2 regions of the Caballeronia sp. LZ062 genome follow, and region 1 is predicted to be linked to the other one. Evidence: riboswitches for the same ligand, from Rfam matches in the RefSeq annotation. Region 1 holds a riboswitch; the other holds the start of a gene.
The links. A riboswitch is a leader RNA that binds a small molecule or an ion and turns the genes downstream of it on or off. The one in region 1 is predicted to bind thiamine pyrophosphate.

Region 1 (3,409 bases):
GAGACATCCGCCACGCGCGAAAGCGGCGTGCCATTCGGAAGCGCGAGCATGAGGCCGGTCGTCGTGAGCGACGGCGTGCTCGTGTAATGCAGGTTGATGCCGCCGCGTTCCGTCGCAGGCGACGTTTCCTCGCGGATATGCGTCGAGCGCATGACGCGCTTGAATTCGCGCAGACGGTTCACGGTGGCGCGCCATTCGACCAGCGTCGAATAACTGTTGATGAACCACGAAAACGAATCGCTGACGGTGCCGAACGCGGATGAAATCTGCATCAGCACGCCGAACGAAAACGCGCCCGCGAAGTAGCGCGGCGCGGCCACCATGATCGGAAAGATGATCGCGATCTGGCCGTAGAACGAGAGCACGAAGGTCATGCGCTTCGTGTACTTCATGATGAGCCACCAGTTGTCGCGAATGCGCTGGAAGATGCCTTTCGCGTTCGCGGTTTCCGTGCCAATGCCGTCGTAGAACGCGATCTGCTCGGCGTTCTCGCGCACGCGGATCAGGCCGAAGCGAAAATCCGCCTCCACTTTCTGCTGCTGATAGTTGATCGACACGAGCGGATGCCCGACCTTCTGGATGATGAGCGAGCCGAGAATCGCGTAGAGCGCGGCGGCCCACACCATGTAGCCGGGAATCACGAGCGGCTTGCCGAAGAGCGTGAGCGTCAGAGCGCCAGCGAGCGTCCACAAAATCGTGATGAAGGTGACGAGCGTGACGAGCGTCGAAAGCAGGTCGAGCGACAGCGTAAGCGTGGTGGTCGCGAACGATTGCAGGTCGTCGCTGATACGCTGGTCGGGGTTGTCGGCGAGGCGGTCGCGTTCGATGCGGTAGAACGCCTTGTCGCCGAACCATTGTTCGAGGTAACGGTTGGTCAACCATTGCCGCCAGCGGAACGCGAGCATTTGCCGGAGATATCGCCCGTACACGGCGAGCAGAATGTACGCGAACGCGAGACCCGTGAAAATGAGCAGCAAGTGCGGAAAGTCGCGCACATTCTTGTTTTGCAGCGCGTTATAGAAGTCAGCGTTCCAACTGTTGAGCCGCACGTTGATCCAGACGACGGTCATGTTGATCGCGATGATCGCGACCAGCAGCCCCCACGCGACGCCGCGCTCTTCGGAAACCCAGTACGGCTTGATGAGGCTCCACGCCGATACGTCATCCGCTTTCTGCTGCGTGTTTTCGGAATTCGAATTGATCATGACTCTTTATGCGGGTGCGCCGGACGGCCGGCGGGTTGAGACGGTGAGGCTTCGGACCGGCGCGGGCATCGAGGTGCGCGTGCGCGGCTCCGGGTTCGCAGATTGTTGTGACACTGCCTTAACTGTCGCTTAATCCGGTGCGATCGTTCGACGAACCGGCGTTCGGGGCATTGTGCCAGAGTGCCACGGCGCGCGACCGGAGCGGTGCGGCCGAAGCCCGAAGTGCGCGGGCAATCACGGTTTGCAGCCGCTTCGCCTTTTATGCTCTAATGATCTGCGACGAAACAGGGGTGCTTCGCGCGCAACGTCACTGGAATCGGTGGCCGGCGCGGCGAGGCTGAGAGAGACCCTTTGCACCCGATCCGGGTAATACCGGCGAGGGAAGTTTCCGGAGAACGCGCGTTCACCGCGCCTTTCCTCCAGTTTCTTCCGGTCTTCCCTTTCCTTTTCCGCTCGGTGTGTCTGACGGCCGCCGCGCCGGTCTCTCCTCCGCTGATTCGTCGCGTTAGTCAATCGGTATGCCGCTTTTGCGCGGCGACGGTCGCTCACGTCGCGGTGACGCGCGGGACCGGATGAGGAGACATCGGATTGTGAACAGCATGGAACAGGGCGACGCGCGCCGGCCGGATTTCGCGGTGATCGGCGGCGGGCTCGTCGGGCGGCTCGTGGCATGGCAGCTCGCGGGGGCAGGGCACGGCGTCGCGCTTTACGAGCGCGGCGACGAAGCCGGCTCGCAGTCGGCCGCGTGGGTGGCCGCGGCCATGCTCGCGCCGCTCGCGGAAGCGACGAGCGCGGAGCCGCTCGTCGTGGAACTCGGCGCGGCGTCGCTCGCGCGCTGGCCGAATGCGCTCGCGGCATTGCCCGAGCCCGTTTTCTTTCAGCGCAACGGGACGCTCGTCGTGTGGCACGGCGCGGATCGCGCAGAAGCGCCGCTTTTCGAGCGACGGCTGCGCGCGAACGCCCCGGCCGCGCTGCTCGACGGCGGTTTCGTGAAACTCGCGGGCGCGCAGGTCGCCGAGGCGGAACCGGCGCTCGGCCCGCGGTTCACGCAGGGCTGGCTGCTGCCGCACGAAGGCCAGCTCGACAACCGGCAGGCGCTCAAGGCGCTGGCAGCGGGGCTGGCGGCGCGCGGCGTGCGCACGCACTGGAACACGCCGGTCGACGCCATGCCCGATGCGCGCTGGATAATCGATTGCCGCGGCCTCGGCGCGAAGCCCGTGTGGCCCGCGCTGCGCGGCATTCGCGGCGAGGTGGCGCGCGTGCATGCGCCGGGCATCGGGCTGACGCGGCCGGTGCGCTTGCTGCATCCGCGCTATCCGCTTTACATCGCGCCCAAGCAGCACGACGTCTACGTGATCGGCGCGACCGAAGTCGAGGGCGAGGACATGTCGCCCGTCAGCGTGCGCTCGGCGCTCGAATTGCTGAGCGCGGCGTTCGCGGTGCATCCGGGATTCGGCGAAGCGCGCATTCTCGAACTCAACTCGCAATGCCGGCCGACGCTGCCGGATCATCGTCCGGCCATCGTCTGGGACGGCGCCCATACGCTGCGCGTGAACGGGCTGTATCGGCACGGCTTCATGATCGCGCCCGAAGTGGCCGATGCCGCGTGCGCGCTCGCCGATGCGCTCGTCGGCGGCACGGTGCGCGACGCCGCTTCGTTCGCGCAGTTCCGTAGCGACGCCCGTTGGCCCGATCTGCTGCACGACGCGTTCGCGGCCGTGCCCGCGTGACAGGATTCAGAGACAGACCCATGAACATCCACATCAATCAGCGCGAATTCACCCTGCCCGACGCCGCGACCGTCACCGACGCGCTCGCCGCGTTCGGCGCCAAGCCGCCGTTCGCGGTAGCGCTCAACGGCCAGTTCGTCGCGCGCGGCGAGCACGGCACGAAGAAGCTCGCGCCCGGCGACAAGCTCGATGTCGTTTCGCCCGTCGCGGGCGGCTGAACACACGAAGGATTCCATCATGACCACACAGACCGCCGACGTCCTCACGCTGTACGGCCAGTCGTTCCCGAGCCGCGTGCTGCTCGGCACGTCGCGCTATCCGTCGCTGCAATCGCTGTCGGATTCCATCGATGCCGCGCGCCCCGGCATGGTGACCGTCGCGCTGCGCCGCCAGGCCGAGACGGGCGAAGCCGGCTTCTTCGACGTGCTCAAGCGCCACGGCGTCGCGCTCTTGCCGAACACGGCGGGCTGCCAG
Region 2 (3,409 bases), 1.4 Mb from region 1:
GAGCATCGCAGTGCCGAACCAGCCGATCATCGCGGCGCCGATGCCCGAGGTGATGTGGTCGTAGCCCGGCGCGATGTCGGTGGTGAGCGGCCCGAGCGTGTAGAAGGGCGCCTCGTCGCACCATTGCAGCTGCAGGTCCATGTTCTCCTTGATGAGCTGCATCGGCACGTGGCCCGGGCCCTCGATCATCACCTGGACGTCGTGCTTCCATGCGACTTGCGTGAGTTCGCCGAGCGTCTTCAGCTCGCCGAGCTGGGCTTCGTCGTTCGCGTCGTAGATGGAGCCGGGGCGCAGGCCGTCGCCGAGCGAGAACGAGACATCGTATTGCTTCATGATTTCGCAGATGTCCTCGAAGTGCTCGTAGATGAAGCTCTCCTTGTGATGCGCGAGGCACCACTTCGCCATGATCGAGCCGCCGCGCGACACGATGCCGGTCATGCGGTTCGCCGTCAGCGGCACGTATTGCAGGCGCACGCCCGCGTGAATGGTGAAGTAATCGACGCCTTGCTCCGCCTGCTCGATCAGCGTGTCGCGGAAGATTTCCCACGTGAGGTCTTCGGCCTTGCCGTTCACCTTTTCCAGCGCCTGATAGATGGGCACCGTGCCGATCGGCACCGGCGAATTGCGGATGATCCACTCGCGCGTCTCGTGGATATGCTTGCCGGTGGACAGGTCCATCACCGTGTCGCCGCCCCAGCGGATCGCCCAGGTCATCTTGTCGACTTCCTCGCCGATGGACGAGCTGACCGCCGAATTGCCGATGTTCGCGTTGATCTTCACGAGGAAATTGCGGCCGATGATCATCGGCTCGCTTTCCGGGTGATTGATGTTCGCGGGAATGATCGCGCGGCCGCGCGCCACTTCCTCGCGCACGAACTCGGGCGTGATTTCCTTCAGCGCGTCCTTGCCGAACGCCGCCGCGCCGAACGCCTGTCCGGGATGCTGGCGGCCCATCATCTGCGCGAGCTTTTCGCCATTCGGGCCGCTCTTGCGCAGGCTTTCGAGATATTCGGCGCGGCGCTGGTTCTCGCGAATCGCGATGTATTCCATCTCCGGCGTGACGATGCCCGCGCGCGCGTAGTGCATCTGCGTGACGTTCTTGCCCGCGACGGCGCGGCGCGGCTTGCGGTGCAGGCCGGGAAAGCGCAGTTCTGCCGTCTTCGGGTCGGCGGCGCGCTCGCGGCCGAATTCGCTCGACAGGCCCGCCAGTTCTTCCGTGTCGCCGCGTTTCTCGATCCAGCCGGCGCGCAGCGCGGGCAGTCCCGAGCGGATGTCGATCTTTGCGTCCGGGTCGGTGTACGGACCGGACGTGTCGTACACGTACACGGGGGGATTCTTCTCGCCGCCGAAGCCGTCGGGCGTATCCGACTGCGTGATTTCGCGCATCGGCACGCGAATGTCCGGCGTCGAACCGGTCACGTAGACCTTGCGCGAGTTCGGCAGCGGCGCGATGGCGGCGGCGTCGACGACGGCGTTTTCCGACAGAAACTTGGGATTGGCATTCATGTGCTGTCTCTCCTGTGGGACGTTTTGACATGCGAGCGTTGCCGCGCTCGGCTGACTCAGGAGCTAAACAGGGAGGAACGAGACGGAAAGGTACGAGTCCGGAAGAAGTGGTCTGATGCGGCGCGACCGTCGAACTCGAACGCTTCCCTGCGCTGGCATTATCCAGATCAGGTTCAAAGGGTATTTCTCACCCGCGCCGCACGAGGCGATTACGCACGATGAAACCGGCCGCAATCGCGATGTGCAACGCAGGACCCCCGCGTTAGCAGCCGCCACATTACACCGCACCGTGGCGTGTTGGCAACCATCAGAAAATTCGTCCGGCGATTCGTCGATCGCGCGGGGCGCTTACTGCATAATGTCGCTCGCCGCGGCCTGCGTGTTTTCCCTGACCGCTTCGCGGCCGCAATCGACGCCCCGCGTCGTCCGCTGTTCTTCCCTGCGCACGCGTTCGCACTCCAACCGTTTCGCCATGTCGTCCTGTTTCGTTTGTCGCGCCGGAGCTTCCGCCCGTTTAATTGCCGTCTGTCGGGCAGAAAGCACGGCTCAGTCTTGCGCGGTCGCCGGATAACGCATGTCCAATCCGCCGCTCAAGCCGCCGCGTCTCCCCGTCACGCTTCCCGATCGCTTTCCGTTCCGCGCGCCGCGTTCGCACAAGGGACAAGTCGCGCTCGCGCTGGCGGTCGTGTATCTGGTGTGGGGATCGACGTACCTCGCCGTGCATCTCTCGCTCGCGTCGTTTCCGCCGCTTCTGCTTTCCGGCTTGCGCAATCTGTTCGCGGGCATCGGGCTCTTTGTTTTGGCGGCGCGCCGCAAACCCGTCTGGCCGACGCTGGCCGAAGTGCGCAACGCCGCGCTCGTCGGCACGCTGCTCGTCGGCTTGTCGAGCGGGATGCTCGCTTACGGCATGCGCACCGTCGAGACCGGGACCGCCGCCGTGATGGTCGCCACCGTGCCGCTTTTCGCGACGATCATCGCCGCGCTCACGGGCCGGCGCATCGCGAAGGGCGAGTGGGTCGCGGTCGGGCTCGGGCTCGTCGGCATCGTGTTGCTCAACCACGGCGATTCGGCGTCCGGCTCGACGGCGGGCAGCATCGCCATTCTGTGCGGCGCGATTTTCTGGGCGGGCGGGGCGCATCTTGCGAGCCGCGTGAAGCTGCCGTCGGATCTCTTCCTGTCGACGGCGCTGCAAATCGGCCTCGGCGGTTCCATTTCGACGGCGGTCGCGTTGCTCTCGGGCGAGCGGCTAGCGAGCATCGGCTTCGTGCCGGGGCTGTCGTTCTTGTATCTGATGCTGATCGGGACGATGGCCGCGTATGTCGCGTATGGCTTTCTGATCCGGCATACGAGCCCGATTATCGCGAGCAGCTGCATGTACGTGAATCCGGTCGTGGCTGTTTTGCTCGGCGCGTTGCTGCTCGGTGAGGCGATCACGCGCTGGACCGTGATTGCAACGGTCGTCATTCTCTTGAGCGTGGGGCTTTCTTTCTGGTTCGATTATCGGCGGCGGGGGCTGGTCTGAGCGCCTCGCGTTCCTGCCGTTTGTAGGAAACGCGCCCACGTCGCGGTGCGAGCATCGTTCGCACATGTCTTCCCACTCATCCCGAGCAATTCCTCTAACGAAAGCTTGCGCCTTGCGCGGCAAGGCTTCGCGTCCCGCCAACGCCGCTCATGCACCGCGACAGGGCACAGGCGTTGCTCTTTTCCCGCCACCCGCGCACGCGTCATTCCGATGAAACAAAGACGCGTGACGCGCGGCGAGGAAGCGGCGCCACAGGGACACGCCCGACGCCCGCGACCTTCTTCACACCATCAACGATCAGAAAAAGGAAGGTGGCACATGAAGCCCATCCGCACCGTTACGGCACTCGCCGCTGTTGCTTCGATCCTGTCCGCTTGCGGC

Region 2: it holds a riboswitch for thiamine pyrophosphate, as region 1 does, so the genes downstream of both, thiC (phosphomethylpyrimidine synthase ThiC) here and P9239_RS20000 (FAD-dependent oxidoreductase) in region 1, are expected to answer to the same signal.

The regions. Positions count from the first base shown of each region.
Region 1 is NZ_JARTWB010000002.1:2,983,010-2,986,418, forward strand. Features, by position in the region: gene P9239_RS19995 (ABC transporter ATP-binding protein/permease) at 1-1,205, opposite strand, end outside; TPP riboswitch at 1,482-1,606, shown strand; gene P9239_RS20000 (FAD-dependent oxidoreductase) at 1,805-2,935, shown strand; gene thiS (sulfur carrier protein ThiS) at 2,956-3,153, shown strand; gene P9239_RS20010 (thiazole synthase) at 3,173-3,409, shown strand, end outside.
Region 2 is NZ_JARTWB010000002.1:1,557,089-1,560,497, reverse strand. Features, by position in the region: gene thiC (phosphomethylpyrimidine synthase ThiC) at 1-1,506, opposite strand, end outside; TPP riboswitch at 1,633-1,775, opposite strand; gene P9239_RS13390 (EamA family transporter) at 2,081-3,028, shown strand; gene P9239_RS13385 (DUF4397 domain-containing protein) at 3,347-3,409, shown strand, end outside.